2 regions of the Streptomyces sp. NPDC044061 genome follow, and region 2 is predicted to be linked to the other one. Evidence: riboswitches for the same ligand, from Rfam matches in the RefSeq annotation. Region 2 holds a riboswitch; the other holds the start of a gene.
The links. Region 2 has a riboswitch for cobalamin ahead of AC07CM_RS21400 (cobalamin biosynthesis protein). Riboswitches for the same ligand answer to the same signal wherever they lie in the genome.
Positions count from the first base shown of each region.

Region 1: it holds a riboswitch for cobalamin, as region 2 does, so the genes downstream of both, AC07CM_RS31445 (CbtB domain-containing protein) here and AC07CM_RS21400 (cobalamin biosynthesis protein) in region 2, are expected to answer to the same signal.

Region 1 covers NZ_JBWKFL010000022.1:31,512-39,307, forward strand. The annotation lists partial or broken gene AC07CM_RS31420 (nucleoside deaminase) at 1-72, opposite strand, end outside; gene AC07CM_RS31425 (helix-turn-helix transcriptional regulator) at 563-1,297, shown strand; gene AC07CM_RS31430 (DUF2231 domain-containing protein) at 1,385-1,927, shown strand; gene AC07CM_RS31435 (hypothetical protein) at 2,012-2,443, shown strand; gene AC07CM_RS31440 (histidine phosphatase family protein) at 2,467-3,048, opposite strand; cobalamin riboswitch at 3,143-3,299, shown strand; gene AC07CM_RS31445 (CbtB domain-containing protein) at 3,335-3,556, shown strand; gene AC07CM_RS31450 (CbtA family protein) at 3,582-4,355, shown strand; gene AC07CM_RS31455 (alpha/beta hydrolase family protein) at 4,464-5,195, opposite strand; gene AC07CM_RS31460 (SpoIIE family protein phosphatase) at 5,474-7,546, shown strand; gene AC07CM_RS31465 (TetR/AcrR family transcriptional regulator) at 7,595-7,796, opposite strand, start outside.
Region 2 covers NZ_JBWKFL010000012.1:233,807-241,602, forward strand. The annotation lists gene cobN (cobaltochelatase subunit CobN) at 1-2,314, opposite strand, end outside; gene AC07CM_RS21395 (cobyric acid synthase) at 2,311-3,819, opposite strand; gene AC07CM_RS21400 (cobalamin biosynthesis protein) at 3,816-4,760, opposite strand; cobalamin riboswitch at 4,861-5,001, opposite strand; gene AC07CM_RS21405 (hypothetical protein) at 5,120-5,347, opposite strand; gene AC07CM_RS21410 (inorganic phosphate transporter) at 5,382-6,638, opposite strand; gene AC07CM_RS21415 (lysozyme) at 6,782-7,552, opposite strand; gene AC07CM_RS21420 (class II aldolase/adducin family protein) at 7,740-7,796, shown strand, end outside.

The sequences.
Region 1 (7,796 bases), on a different contig from region 2:
GCCCAGGGTGACGGCGTGGGCCGCGAGGGCGATCGCACGGCGCAGAAGTTCCTCGTCGGCAGGGGTGATCACGATGCGTTCCTCCAGTGTGTGGCCACGGCGGTGAGCCTGCCGGGCGGGGCCGCCGGGTGTCCTCCGGATCTCCGTGGTGGGGATCGAGCGCGACGGTGTCGGCGCCGAGCCGTTCCAACGCGTGGCGGTCCTCGGGAATCTGCTCGATGGTTCCGACGCCGGCCGGCCGGTCGGGGGCCGTCGACCGGTGTCGTGGTCGGCCGCAGCGCGATGCGGGGCACGAACCCCGGCAGTGAGGGCCCCGCCCCTGCCGTGCGCAGCCAGGGCAGAGTCCCCCGCAGCGGGAGCCGGGCGTCGCCGAACCTGACGGCGCGCCGCATCGCTGTCGCCGCCGACCATGATGGGCACCGGGGGGCGTCGGTTTCTCCTCCGCCAGGCCTTTTGCAGGGCCAGGCGCTCGGGTCAGCCTTCCGCGCGCGGTGAACGGCACACCGAGGCAGCTCCGCCGCCGACGCTTTTCGCCAAAAATGATGGCCGATACACTGTCCGCGTGGGCTTGGATCATGCTTCGCTAACCTCCCTTGCCGCTCTCGGTGACGCGACGCGACGCCGTATGTTCGAAGTCATACGGCAGGCGCGACGGCCGGTGACCCGGGAGGAGGTGGCCGACAGTCTGGGCATCTCCCGCAAGCTGGCGGCCTTCCACCTGGACAAGCTCGTGGCGGCGGGACTGCTGCGGGCCGGCACCGAATCCTCCGCGGGCATGCGCAAGGTCGGCCGTAGACCCAAGGTGTACGAACCGGTGGCCGAGGCCATTGGCGTGCACATCCCCGAACGGCGCTACGAGCTGCTGGCCGACGTCCTCACCGAGGCCGTGCTCAGCGAGACGCAGGACGAGTCGGCCCGCGACGCGGCCATGCGGGTGGCACACCAGCGCGGGGAGGCTCTGGGCAGCGCCGAGCGCGAGCGGGTGCGTCCCGGGCGGCTCGGCGCCGAGCGGGGCCTGAGCCTGGCAGCGGAGACGCTCGAGGACTTCGGCTTTGAACCGGAGCGTGCCGCGCCCACCCTGCTGCGGCTGCGCAACTGCCCCTTCCATCCCCTGGCGGCCAAGGCCCCGGAGCTGGTCTGCGGCGTCAATCAGGCCTTCCTGTCCGGCTACCTGAACGGCCTGGGCAGCGACCGGACCACAGCTGTGCTGGCCCCGCAGCCCGGCTCGTGCTGCGTCGAACTACGAGGCGACGGCACAGGAGACACCCAGGGGACGAACCGCGGGTGCGAGCGGTGATGCCACGAGCCTCTTGACCGACGACCCGAATAAGACCAACAATTGTTGGTGAAATATCGGACGGGCAGCTCAGAGACGAGGTGCCGTATGACCGTGAACAGTGATCTCAGGGGTCTGCAGCAGGCGAAACGGCCGGTCAGCGGCGCGCTCGCGGGCCCGTACGGACATCCCTTCCATCCCATCCTGGTCACCGTGCCCATCGGTGCCTGGGTGTCCAGCCTGGTCTTCGACATCGCCTCGCGGATCGTCGGCAGACCCGCCTTCCTGACCCATGGATCGGCCTGGCTGATCGCCATCGGCGTGCTCGGGGCGCTGGCGGCGGCGTGCGTCGGCTTCCTCGACCTGTTCGCGATCCCCACGGGCACGCCGGCCTTCCGTACGGGTCTGGTGCACATGGCCCTGAACCTCGCCGTCACCGTCGCGTACGCGGCCGGTTTCGCCTGGCGGCAGAGCGGCGGATACCCGGTGGGGCAGGGCGTCGGCTACGGGCAGCTGGCGCTCTCCGTCGTCTCGCTCGCCGCCCTCGGCCTGTCCGGCTATCTCGGCGGCAAACTCGCCTACCGCTATGGCGTGCGCGTGGCCGAGGAGTCCGTGCAGGCCGAGGGCTACCGCACGGGCCACGGCTCCTGAGCGCGGCTCCGCAGTTCGCCCCCCACTTCGCCCCCACTTCGCTCCGCCCTTGCAGTCTCCGCAATCCGAACCCTGGAGAACGACATGGACATCGCCGCTCTTGTCGCCTGGGTGGTCACCGCCCTCGGCGGATTCGTCCTCCTCGCCCGCTGGATCTCCCGCGGCGGGCTGCGGCAGCAGCAGACCGGTACGACCCGCTTCCCGGCGCCCCTCGTCTTCGGTCACTTCCTGCTCGCGGCGGCCGGACTGGTGGTCTGGATCGTCTACCTGGCCGCCGACCGGTCAGCGCTGGCGTGGACGTCCTTCGTCGTCCTCGTCTTCGTCGCCCTGCTCGGCTTCGCGATGTTCGCCCGCTGGGTGCCCGTGTACCGGACCGCCGCCCCGGGCACTGCGGGGGAGGAGACCACGCCCGCGGAACGGCACCTGCCCGTTCCCGTGGTGGCCGTGCACGGCATCCTGGGCGCCGCGACGCTGGTGCTGGTGCTCCTGGCGACGCTGGGAGTGGGCGGCAGCTGAGGCGGAGCGACGCCACCGGGTGCTCAGCCGTCGCCGGCCCGGTCGAGCGGTCTGCCGAGTGCCAGGTTCCAACGGCCGGCGCGGCCGCTGAACTCGACCGCGCCCAGCGGCGGTACGTCGATCCGCCAGAAGGCCGACTCCGGTGCTCCCAGCACCTGGACGGTCGCGGCTCGTACGACGTCCGGTTCGACCACCGCGACAGTCCGGCCGGAGAACCGCCCAGCCTGGTCGAGCCAGTCCGCGATCCGTCTGCCCAACTCCCGTACCGACTCGCCGCCGTGCGGAGCAGCCGCCGGGTCGGCCAGCCACACGGCTACGGCCTCCGGTTCGGCGGCGCTCACCTCGGCGAGCGTCCGGCCCCGCCAGCGGCCCACGTCCAGGCCCGCCAGTTCGGGTGCTTCGCCGGCGTCGAGACCCAGCGCCGAAGCGGTCTGCCGGCAGCGTACGGTGGGGGCGACGAGCGCTCGCCCGGCCCGTGGGAGAAGCGGCGCCGCCGAACGGGCCCGGGCCGTACCACCCTCGTCAAGGGAACACCCGTCGTCGAAACGGGCCTTGCGCAGGGCCACGTTCATGGCTGGTGAGATCAAGATCACTCGACTGGTCACGAACTCGCTCTCATGGTCTACAGCCCTGCAACGACAGGGAATTCACAGTGAACGGCGGCCCGAGGGGCGCTCGTGAGCGCCCCGTGCGCCCTTGGCCGCGCCTCCGCTTCGCGGTACGTTCTCGGCGAAATAGACGACGGAACGCGGAAGCCGGTGGGAATCCGGCACGGTCGCGCCACTGTATGCCCCGTTCACACCGCTCGCGGTGTGGGCAGGGAAAGTCAGACCCGCTCCGTTGTCCTGTGCACCACCGAGACGGGACGCGAGTTCCCCAGGAGGTTCTGCCATGGCGCAGTCCGTCGCTCAGCCGACCACCGCCCCCACCGCCATCCCAGCCAAGCTGCCGATCAGCGCGATCGCCCCCTGGGCGGTCTTCTTCGGCATCCTGATGCTTGTCCTGCTCTACTTCGTCGGCGCCGAGCAGGGCGCCACGTCCGTGATGTCCGGCGAGGACGTCCACGAGTGGGTGCACGACGCCCGACACCTGCTCGGCTTCCCCTGCCACTGACAGGGCAGGGAAGCAAGGTCCGACCATGAACTCGGCAACCGTCCGCCATCTCCTGGTGCGTGGCATGCTCGCGGGACTCGCCGCGGGTGTGCTCGCCCTCGTCGTCGCCTACTTCCTCGGCGAGCCGCGCGTCGACTCGGCCATCGCCTACGAAGAGGCGCACTCCCATGAACACGGCATGGAAGCCGTGAGCCGCACGATGCAGTCCACCGGTGGCCTGACCACCGGCGTCCTCGTCTACGGGGTCGCGTTCGGCGGCATCGCCGCCCTCGCGTACTGCTTCGCGCTGGGCCGGATCGGCCGCTTCGGGCCGCGCGCGAGCGCGCTGCTCCTGGCGACCGCCGGCCTGATCACGGTGTATGTCGTGCCGTTCCTGAAGTACCCGGCCAACCCGCCGTCCGTCGGCGAACCCGACACCATCGGCAGGCGCACCACCCTGTACTTCCTGATGATGCTGCTCAGCGTGCTCCTGGCGATCGCCACCGTGATCCTCGGCAAGCGCCTCGCACCGCGCCTGGGCAACTGGAACGCAACGGTGGCCGCGGGGGCGTTCTTCGTCCTGGCCATCGGGTTGGCGTACGCGTTCCTGCCGGCCGTCAACGAGGTCCCGAAGGACTTCTCGGCCACCCTGCTCTGGCAGTTCCGCCTGGCGGCCCTCGCCATCCAGCTGACCCTGTGGACCGCCTTCGGGCTCGTCTTCGGGCTGCTGGCGGAGCGGGTCCTCAACCCGAAGAACGTCCGACAGCCGGCCGCGCGGCCGGCGAGCGCCGGGACGGAAGCGACACCGGCTCCCCGCTGACGACGCACACGGCCCGGCCGTGACCGTATCGGCGACGCCGTCGCATGGTCGCGGCACGCGCCGATCGGAACGATTCCGATCGGCGCAGCCGCACTGCGAGTTGAGGTGTCAGCAGAGGTGGCGGGCGAAGAACCGCAGCGTGCTGTCCAGTTCGAACGACGGGACGTCTCCGTGCTTGCCGGGGTTGGCGTGCAGCGTCTTCTCGGCCGAGGCGAAGGCGTCGAACAGCGCCAGGCTGTGGGCCCTCGGCACCCGCTCGTCGTCCCACTGCACCAGGAACTCCACCGGGACGGTGATCCGCGCGGCGGCCTCGGCCGCTGCCAGTGCCCCGCCCAGGCCCAACACCGCCGCGCGGACCCGGGGTTCGGCGGCGACGAACGGAACGCCGAGTCCACAACCCAACGACACACCCCAATAGCCCACCGGGCCAGTGCCGACGTGGTCCAGTTCCTGGACCGCGTCCAGGACCGCCCGCCATTCCGACACGGTCTGGCGAGCCACGAGCGCCTGGAAACCGGCGATCAGCGGAGCCAGTTCCTCTCCGGCCTCCACGCGAGCGTGATTCTCGGTCGCGATCCGGTCGTACTCCTCGTCCTTGGGCCGGTCGCCATGGCCAGGCACGTCGACCGCGGCGACCGCGAAACCGCACTCGCTCACGAGGCGGCGCGCACGGGCCATCATCTCGGGGTCCTTCTTGTGCCGGCCGCCGCCGTGGCCCATCAGGATCAGGGGGCGAGTACCGGCGGCGCCTTCCGGCGTCCACAGCACGCCGGGAATCTCACCGAGGACGAAGAGTTGTTCGGAGACACCGTCGGACGACGTCTCAGAGGTGAAGCGCATGGCGTTTCAGCCTTTCGGGATGCCTTCTGCGGGCACTCCCTAAACCATGCAAGGGAGGGAGCCCCGACCTGTCACAGCGTTGATCGGTCTCACCTCCTCGGTTCGCAGCGGAGCACGGCGTCGCCGAACGTACCACGGGGGAGGATCAAGACTGATCGAGTTCGGCGAGGAGCCCACGTCCAGGTGTGGGCTGCCCTGTCTGGGACGACCATGGATGCAGGCAGAACGCCCGCCGGTACGGCACGAGCCGAGGCGCCGAGCGGGAAGGGACACGAGGTATGGGCACGACGGACTCCTCCCGAGCAGGCGGCGACGGCCGGCCAGGGGCGGGTCCCGCCACGCCGCCCAGCGGCCTGCTCGATCTGCTCGGCGTCGCCGCGGTGGTGCTGAATACCAAGGGCCAGGTGGTCTTCTGGAGTCCGAAGGCCGAGGAGCTGTTCGGCTACACCGCGGCGGAAGCGCTGGGCCGGCACGCGGTACGGCTGACGGTCCACGAGGAACACCAGCACCAAGTGATGGCGCTGTTCGCCGAGGTCATGGAATCCGGCACCGAGTGGGCCGGGGCCTTCCCGATCCGGCGCAAGGACGGCAGTACGCGCCTGGTGGAGTTCCGCAACATGCGGCTGCTGGACGACCTCGGTGACGTCTATCTCCTGGGCCTTGCCGCGGACCAGGCCACTGTGAAGCGGGTCGAGCGGGATGCCGCACTGGCCATGCGTCTGGTGTCGCAGTCCCCGGTCGGGCTGGCCATTCTGGACTCGGACCTGCGGTACGTGGCCGTGAATCCCGCTCTCGAACGCATCACCGGTCAGCCTGCCTCCGAGCGTCTCGGCCGGACTGCAGGCGAGGTCCTGACCTACCTGGACACGGACCCAGAGGCGCGCCTGCGCCGGGTCCTGGAGACGGGCGAGTGGGTGGCGGACCGGGAAATCGTCTGTTGTCCCCCCGCCGATCCGGAACACGAGCATGCCTGGTGCGTCTCGTACTACCGGCTGGAGGACTCCGGTGGGCGGGTGCTGGGCCTGGCCTATTCCGTCATCGACGTCACCGAGCGCCATCGAGCCGCTGCGGAGGCGGCACGGGCCCGGCAGCGGCTGGCATTGATCGCCAGGGCTTCCGCCTCCGTGGGCACCACCCTCGACCTGGAAACGACAGCACGCGAGCTCGCCGACGTCGTCGTACCGGTCCTGGCCGACGTGTCCGCCGTGGACGTGCTCGACAGCGCCCTGGACGGTCCGGCCGGGCCGGACGAGGGCCCGGCCCTCTTCCGCGCCCTCGCCGTCAGCGCGGCCCACTCCACCGAGGCGATCCGCGCGGCCGACTCGCCGGGCGGACTCGCCTCCTACGACAGCGACCGGCTGATCACCCAGTGTGTACGCACCCGCCAACCGGTTCTGGTACCCCACACCACGCGCCGGGATCTCGACCGCATCGCCCGGCATGGCGAGGCTGCCTCCCTCCTCGAGGCGGCCGGCGTGCACTCCTACCTGGCCGTACCGCTCATGGCGCGGGGTGAAGTCCTCGGCGCTCTCGACCTCAAGCGCATCCGGAACCCCGCACCCTTCGACGACGAGGACGTGTTCCTCGCCCTGGAGTTGGCCGCGCGAGCCGCGGTCTGCATCGACAATGCCCGCGGATACCAGGCTCAGCGCCGTGCGGCCCTCACCCTTCAGCGCAGCCTGCTGCCCGAGCGCCCGTCGGACCTGCCTGGCCTCGAGGTCGCCTGCCGCTACCAGCCTGCCGGTGCCGCGAGCGAGATCGGTGGCGACTGGTACGACGCCATACCGCTCAGGGGGGACAAGACCGCGCTGGTCGTCGGGGACGTGATGGGCAGCGGCATCGGCGCCGCCGCCACCATGGGCCAACTCCGCAGCGCCGCCCGCGCCTTCGCCGAACTCGCCCTCGCCCCCGCCGAGGCCCTTCGTCACCTCGATCACCTGACCGAAGGTGTCGAGCAGACCATCACCACCTGCATCTACTGCGTCTACGACCCTCACCGGGGCCAGTGCGAGATCTGCCTCGCCGGCCACCTGCCCCCGGTCCTGATGCGTCGCGGTCAGCCGGCACAACTGCTCGACCTTCCCGCCGGCGCACCACTGGGCGTCGGCGGCGTCCCCTTCGAGGCCGCGACGATCACCTTCCGGCCCGGCGACGAGCTGGCCCTCTACACCGACGGCCTGGTCGAAACCCGTAGTGAACCCATCGATACCCGCCTGGACACCCTCCTCGACACCCTCACCGCGACACGTGACCACGATCTGGAAGGCACCTGCGACCGCATTCTGGAGATCTTGCGCGCGCCCGGTGGCGAGGACGACGTCGCGCTGCTCATCGCCCGCGCCCGGTCCTGAGCGGTCACCGGCGGGTGCGGCGCTGCTGATCAGTCGCCCGGCCGCTGGTCACCGCGGCCGGCGCAGCCCGGCGATGAGGAGCTGTACCAGTCGGCGTGGGTCGTAGTCGGGATCGCTGTCCGCGCCGATGCAGAGGTTCCCGACGCCCCGCATGAGCTCGTGGGCCCTGAGGTCGGAGCGGATCTCACGGGCGGCGGACGCCGCGTCGAGCAGCTGGGTGCAGACGGGTACGAGGCGGTCGAGGAAGTAG
Region 2 (7,796 bases):
CCACCGCCTCCCGGACGTCGGTGCCGAGCACCTCGCGCACCAGGGCGCCGCTGTCCGCGACCGCCCAGCCGCGCGCCTCCATGCCCTCCGCGATCCGCCGGCACAGCTGCTCCAGCAGGTCGATCGCGTCGGCGGCGGTACGCGACGGGCCCTCCACGAGGTCCGTCAGCTCCACCGGCACCTTCACCGGGGCTCCCGGCTCGGTCAGCAGTTCCTTCTCCTCCAGCCCGAAGTGGGCCGCCAGCGAGGCCCGCAGCCCCGGCAGCGCGTTCGCCTGCCCGCCCCACACCTGGGAGGCGCGCAGCACGGCAAGCACGAGGTTCACCCGCGGCTCGCCCACCGGGCCGCCGCCGAGGATGTGCAGACCGTCCCGGATCTGCACGTCCTTGATCTCGCACAGATAGCCGTCGATGTGCATGACGAACTCGTCGAACTCGTCGTCGTCCGGCTGCTCGGCCACGTGCAGGTCGTGGTGCAGCTCGGCCGCCTTGACCAGCGTCCAGATCTGCGCCCGCACGGCCGGTGCCTTCGCCGGGTCCAGATCGGAGACGAGCGCGTACTCGTCCAGCAGCTGCTCCAGCTTGGCCAGGTCGCCGTAGGTGTCGGCGCGCGCCATCGGCGGCACCAGGTGGTCGACCACCGTGGCGTGACCGCGCCGCTTGGCCTGCGTTCCCTCGCCGGGGTCGTTGACGATGAACGGGTAGATCAGCGGCAGCTCGCCGAGGACCGCGTCCGGTGCGCAGCCGGCGCTCAGCCCGAGGCCCTTGCCCGGCAGCCACTCCATCGTGCCGTGCTTGCCCATGTGCACGATCGCGTCCGCGCCGAAGCTGTCGTCCAGCCAGCGGTAGGCCGCCAGGTAGTGGTGCGACGGCGGCATGTCGGGGTCGTGGTAGATCGCGATCGGGTTCTCGCCGAAGCCGCGCGGCGGCTGGATCATCACGACCACGTTCCCGAACCGGAGCGAGGCCAGCACGATGTCGTCGCCGTCGACGTACAGGCTGCCCGGCGGCTCGCCCCACGCCTCGGTCATCCCGTCCCGCAGCTCCGGGTCCAGCTTCTCGAACCACGCCCGGTAGTCGGCCAGCGGGACCCGCGCGGGCGCCGCCGCCAGCTGCTCCTCCGTCAGCCACTCCACGTCGTGGCCGCCGGCCTCGATCAGCCGGTGGATCAACTCGTCGCCGCCGGAGGGGTATTCGGTGAGCGAGTAGCCGGCGTCCCGGAGCGCGTCCAGCACCCGCACCGCCGAGGCGGGCGTGTCCAGGCCGACCGCGTTGCCGACCCGGGAGTGCTTGGTCGGGTAGGCGGTGAACACCAGCGCGATCTTCTTCTCGGCGTTCGGCTTGTGCCTCAACCGTGCGTGCCGTACGGCGATTCCGGCGACCCGCCCGGCCCGCTCGGGGTCGGCGACGTACACGGGGACCTCGTCCGGACCCTGCTCCTTGAAGGAGAACGGGACGGTGACGAGCCGGCCGTCGAACTCGGGGATCGCGACCTGCATCGCCGCGTCCATGGGGGAGAGAGCGGCGTCCGACTCGTCCCAGGCCGCCCGCGAGGAGGTGAGGCAGAGCCCCTGCAGCACGGGGATGTTCAGCTCGGCGAGCGCCCCGATGTCCCAGGACTCCTCGTCGCCGCCCGCCGATGCCTGCGAGGCGTGCGTGCCGCCGGCCGCGAGGACGGTGGCGACCAGGGCGTCGGTCTGCCCCAGCAGCTCGTACAGCCCGGCGTCCGCGCCGCGCAGCGAACCGCAGTAGACGGGGAGGGCGTTGGCGCCACGCGCCTCGATCGCCTCGCACAGCGTGTCCACGAAGGCGGTGTTGCCGCTCAGCTCGTGCGCCCGGTAGAAGAGCACGCCCACGGTCGGCCGGCCGTCCCGCCTCTCGTACGTGCCGTGCACCCCGTACTCCGGCATCTTCCGGGGCTCCTCGAACCCCTCGCCGGTCAGCAGCACGGTGTCGGAGAGGAACCGGGCCAGCTCGGTCAGGTTCGCGGGGCCGCCCTCGACCAGGTACTTCAGCGCCTCCGCCACGACACCCGCAGACACCGAGGACTCGGCCATCAGCTCGGCGTCCGGCACGCTCTCGCCGCCCAGCAGCACGCTCGGCACACCCGACGCCCTCAGCGCGGCGAGCCCGTCCTCCCAGGCGCGCCTGCCACCCAGCAGCCGCACGACGGCGATGTCCGCGCCCTCGACCAGGCCCGGCAGTTCCTGCGTGACGTCCACCCGGGTCGGGTTGCCGATCCGGTAGCCGGCGCCGGAGGCCCGGGCCGCCAGCAGATCGGTGTCGGCGGTCGACAACAACAACACTGTGCTCATGCGGGCGCTCCCGGTGGAATGAAAGGCAGTCCTTGTGGCGCGCCCGACTCGATGAGCCGCCAGAGCGCGTCCGTGTCCGCGTGCTGTTCGATCAGGTCGCCGAGCCGGTCGAGCTGCTCCTCGCGCAGCGCGGCGAACGAGGTGTCGGGGGCCGGTACGAAGCGGCGCCCCGCGGCGGCCGCCACCTCGCGCAGGAAGGCCCGCCGGAAGCCGTCCGACTCCAGGGAGCCGTGCCAGTGGGTGCCCCAGGTCTGTCCGACCCGGCAGCCGTCCAGGAAGGGCTCTCCGCCGGTGACTTCGGCGATCCCGTGGTGGATCTCGTACCCCTCGACCCGCTCGCCGAGGGCCTCCCCGGCCGGCCGGGTCAGGGTCTTCTCGCGGGCGAACCGCACCCGGACGGGCAGCAGTCCGAGCCCGGCCACCTCCCCGGCGCGCGACTCGACCTCGTCGTCGATGAGCTCGCCGAGGACCTGGAAACCACCGCAGACGCCCAGGATCGGGCGCTCCTGCGCGGCCCTCCCGACGAGGGCGTCCGCAAGGCCCCGCTCCCGCAGCCACTGCAGCGCCCGCACGGTCCCGCGTGTGCCCGGGACCACCACCAGGTCGGCGTCGGCCAGTTCCTCCGGCCGGTCCACGAACCGCACCACGACACCCGGTTCGGCGGCCAGCGCGTCGACGTCCGTGAAGTTGGACATGAGCGGGATCGCGCAGACGGCGACCCGCAGCACGTCCTCGCCGGCCGGGGGAGCGACGGTGGACTCCCGTACGGTGCCGCGCAGCGAGACCCGCAGTCCGTCCTCCTCGTCGATGCCGAGCCCGTGCCGGAACGGCAGCACGCCGTAGGTGTGCCGCCCGGTGAGCCCGTGCAGCATGTCCAGGCCCGGCTCCAGCAGCGTGACGTCCCCCCGGAACTTGTTCACCAGGAACCCGGCGACCAGCTCCTGGTCCTCGGGCGAGAGCAGCGCGACGGTCCCGAAGAAGGAGGCGAAGACGCCCCCGCGGTCGATGTCCCCCACCACCAGCACGGGCAGCCGCGCGTTCCGCGCGATCCCCATGTTCACGATGTCCGTCCGCCGCAGATTGATCTCGGCCGGGCTCCCCGCCCCCTCACAGATCACCGCGTCATACGTGCCCCGCAACTCGGCCAGGCACTCCAGCACGGTGCCGAGCAGCCGCTGCTGGCGCCCGCCGTGGTAGCCGCGCGCGCTCAACTCGCCCACCGGCCGCCCCAGCAGCACCACCTGGCTGCTCTGCTCGCCGCCCGGCTTGAGCAGCACGGGGTTCATCAGCGCGGTCGGCTCGACCCGGCAGGCCTGGGCCTGCATCGCCTGCGCCCGCCCGATCTCCGCGCCCTCCCGCGTGACGAACGAGTTGAGGGACATGTTCTGCGCCTTGAAGGGCGCCACCTTGACGCCCTGGCGCACCAGCCACCGGCAGATCCCGGCCGTCACGACGCTCTTGCCGGCGTCGGAGGTGGTGCCGGCGACGAGGAGACCACCGTTCACTTCGCACGTCCCTTCACGAGTCGGCGCGCGGCGACCGTGACGCCGAGCGCGAGCAGGCCGACGCGGCGGGAGAGCCGTACGGCCCGGTCGATGTCGGTGACCTGGACGGCCCGCCCGGTGTCCCCGTTGAGGACGGGCCGGTGTTCGACGCGGCCGCCGTAGGAGAGCGTCCCGCCCAGCCGCACCCCGAGGGCACCCGCGAACGAGGCTTCCACGGGCCCGGCGTTGGGGCTCGGATGCCGGTGCGCGTCGGTCTTCCAGGCGCGCAGGGCGCCACGGGGATCGGGTCCGGCCGCCGCGGCGAGCACGGCGGTCAACCGCGCCCCCGGCCACCCGGCGACGTCGTCGAGGCGCGCGGAGGCCCAGCCGTAGCGGCGGAAGCGGGGCGACTTGTGCCCCACCATCGCGTCCAGGGTGTTGACGGCCCGGAACCCGAGCAGCCCGGGGACCCCGCCCACGCCGCCCCACACCAGAGCGCCCACGACGGCGTCGGAGGTGTTCTCGGCGACCGACTCGACCACGGCCCGGGCGATACCGTCGGCGTCCAGCGCCTGCGGGTCGCGGCCGCACAGATGCGGCAGCCGCGCGCGGGCGGTCTGCACGTCGCCGGCCTGCAGGGCGCGTCCGACGGTCCGGGCCTCCCGGGCGAGCGAAGTGCCCCCGACCACGGCCCAGGTGGCGGCGGCGGTCAACGCGACGGTGGCGGTGGGAGAGCGGCGTACGGCCCGCTCGGCGAGAGCCCCGAGCGCGACGGCGCCTCCGGCGCACACGCCGGTGTGCAGCGCCCCCCACCCGCGGTGGTCGCGCCACAGCACGCGTTCCACGGCCCCGGCGGCCCGCCCGAACGCGGCGACCGGATGCCCACGGCGTGGATCGCCGAGGAGCAGGTCGCCGAGAAGGCCGGCGGCGGCGCCGTACGCGTAAGTGCGATCGGCACCCATCGGGTCAGCCGGCCGTGGGGGCAGGCAGGGCCCGGTTACTGAACCTCGATCGGCAGCCGCGCATGGCGATATGTCCTCACTCAGGGTGTCCGCGCCCTGGTTCGACGAGACCGGCGGTGAGAGTTCCTGGCTCCCGGGATTCCTTCCCCGGTGACAGTGGCGGGACCGCGCCGGATTCGCACCGGCTTCCTCTCCTGCCGCCGTACTTGGCCCGGGCAGTCCACCACGCGCCCGGAAGGGCCGTCAACTTGCCTTTGACCTGCGCGGGGAGAGTGTGCTGAGACCCACACCGGTGAAGTCCGGGCATGCGAAAGGCTCCCCACCGGATCACACCGGTGGGGAGCCTTTCGGACGGTGGGTCAGGGCTTGGCCACGATCAGGTAGATGCCGTAGGCCACCGCGGCCGCGCACGCCGCGAAGCACAGGTACGCACCGGTGACCGCGAGCGCCGCCGAGTTGCCCTGCGCGGCGGCCTTCTCGCGCCGCGACAGACCGTTGACGCCGAGGGTGAACAGGGCCACCAGGCCCACCGTGAACGCGAGGCTGACGCCGAAGACGGAGCCGAGAGCCGCCCAGTCGATCTTCATGGGGATGCTTCCTTCAGTTACCGGGTGCTCGGGGTCAGACCGTCGCCGCCGGCGGAACCGCCGGGGTCGCGGGGTCGGTCGCGGCCGGAGCCGGGATCGTGGCCGTCAGGCCCTCGGTGACCGTGCCCGTGGGCGGCGGGGTCACCGCGGCGATGGCGGTGGTCACCACACCGGCCGGCTCCTCGGTCCCGTCGCCGGTGTTGACGTTGGTGTGGTCGACGACCTCGCGGCGGGACAGCTTCCAGATCGCGGCGCTGGCGCCGACCAGGAAGACGGCGACGACCGCGGTGCCCCAGTCGCCCAGGTCCGTGACGGACTCGGCGAGCGCGCCGACCAGCGCGGCGGCCGGGAGGGTGAGCGCCCAGGCGACGAACATGCGGGTCGCGGTGGACCAGCGGACCACACCGCCCTTGCGGCCCAGGCCCGCACCCATCACCGAGCCGGAGACCACGTGGGTGGTGGAGAGGGAGAAGCCGAGGTGGGAGGAGGCCAGGATGGCCGTGGCGGCGCTGGTCTGGGCGGCGAAGCCCTGACGCGGCTCCAGGTCGGTCAGGCCCTTGCCCATGGTGCGGATGATGCGCCAGCCGCCGATGTAGGTGCCGAGCGCGATGGCCAGGCCCGCGGAGAGGATCACCCAGGTGGGAGGGTTGGAGCCCGGGGCGATGGCGCCGCCCGCGATCAGCGCGAGGGTGATGATGCCCATCGTCTTCTGCGCGTCGTTGGTGCCGTGCGCGAGGGAGACCAGACCGGCAGAGGCGATCTGGCCGGCCCGGTAGCCCTTGCGGGTGGCCTCGCCGTCGGCCTTGCCGCCGATGCCGTAGGAGAAGCGGGTGGCGAACACGGTCGCCATGCCGGCCACGACCGGGGCCGCGACCGCCGGGAGCAGGACCTTGGTGACCAGGACGTCACCGTGGACGGCGCCGAAGCCGGCGGAGGCGACGGTGGCGCCGATCAGGCCGCCCATCAGGGCGTGCGAGGAGCTGGAGGGCAGTCCCGCCAGCCAGGTCATCAGGTTCCAGAGGATCGCGCCCACCAGGGCGGCGAAGATGACCTCGGGACGGATGCCGTTCTCATCGACGAGACCCTTGGAGATCGTGTTGGCGACCTCCACGGAGAGGAAAGCGCCTACAAGGTTGAGGGCGGCGGACATGACCACCGCGACCTTGGGCTTGAGCGCACCGGTCGAGATGGTCGTGGCCATCGCGTTGGCGGTGTCGTGAAAACCGTTCGTGAAATCGAACGCGAGTGCGGTTACCACCACAATCGCGAGGATCAGCGAGAAGTTTTCCATTTACCCAGGCAATCTTTCGAGGTCGTTGGCTGTTGGACCGTAGGCAACCTGGGTGAACGGAAGGTGAACTGGGGCAGGCGTGAGGGTGTCGGGAATCAGGGTTCGGGGTTTCGTTCGTCCCCGACGCCCCGGGCACCCCTTGGCTACCAGCCGCGCGCGAAGGCCCGCAGTCGGCCCGGCGGCCCGTGGAAGAGATTCTGGTCACCCGGCAGACCGCCCCGGACGCCGTACTGCCAGAAGGTCCAGCGCGACCATCCGCCCGGCAGCGACCCCGGGGCCCGGGACCCGTGATGGGCGATCCACAGGGCGTGGTCCCGGGCGAAGGCGTGGCTGTCGCCGGTGCAGGCCGCCCACCAGTTGGCGGTGGTGTAGATCACCGGGCGGCGGCCGGTCTCCTGCCGGACCTCGTCGCTGAAGGAGCGGATCCAGCGGACCATCCGCTTCCGGTCCAGTCCGTAGCACCGGTGCCGCGCGTCGTACGGGTTGTACTCGATGTCGAGCGCGGGTGGCAGCGTCCAGCCGTCCGCCAGCCAGTCACCGCCGTGCCGCACGAAGTACGAGGCCTGCTCGGCGCCCGAGGACCGGTCCGGCCGCGCGAAGTGGTAGGCGCCGCGGATCAGGCCCGCCCGGCGCGCGCCGTCGTACTGCCGGCGGAAGTACGGGTTGCGGTAGGCCGTGGCCTCGGTCGCCTTGATGTAGGTGAACCGGGCGCCCTCCGACCGCGCGGCCGGCCAGTCGACGTGCTTCTGGTGGGACGACACGTCGTGCCCCCTGGGCAGGCCCGGCGCGGACATCGACGAGCCGGCGGGCGCGGCGGCCGCGGCCTGGGTGCCCGTGAGGGCCAGTGCCGCGGTGACGGCGGCGAGAACGCCGGCGTGGTGACGGGAACGGAAGGGTGTGCGATCACGAGCCATGCGTCCCCCTGGAGTGGCGGCGGAACGTCGTCCAGCGAGCAGGAAAAATCATTAAATGACTGACGATCGCGGGGGCAGGGTGCTTCACGGTGTTTCGCGGGTACTGCCACCCGTTCGGCCGTGCGACTTCCGGCCCGAAGTGTGCCGACGGATTTCCGCGTGACGGGGCGGCTGGCAGGATCGCGGCATGGCTGAACAGCGGCGGGACGCGGAACGGCGAGCGGAAGCGGCGCGGATCTGGGAG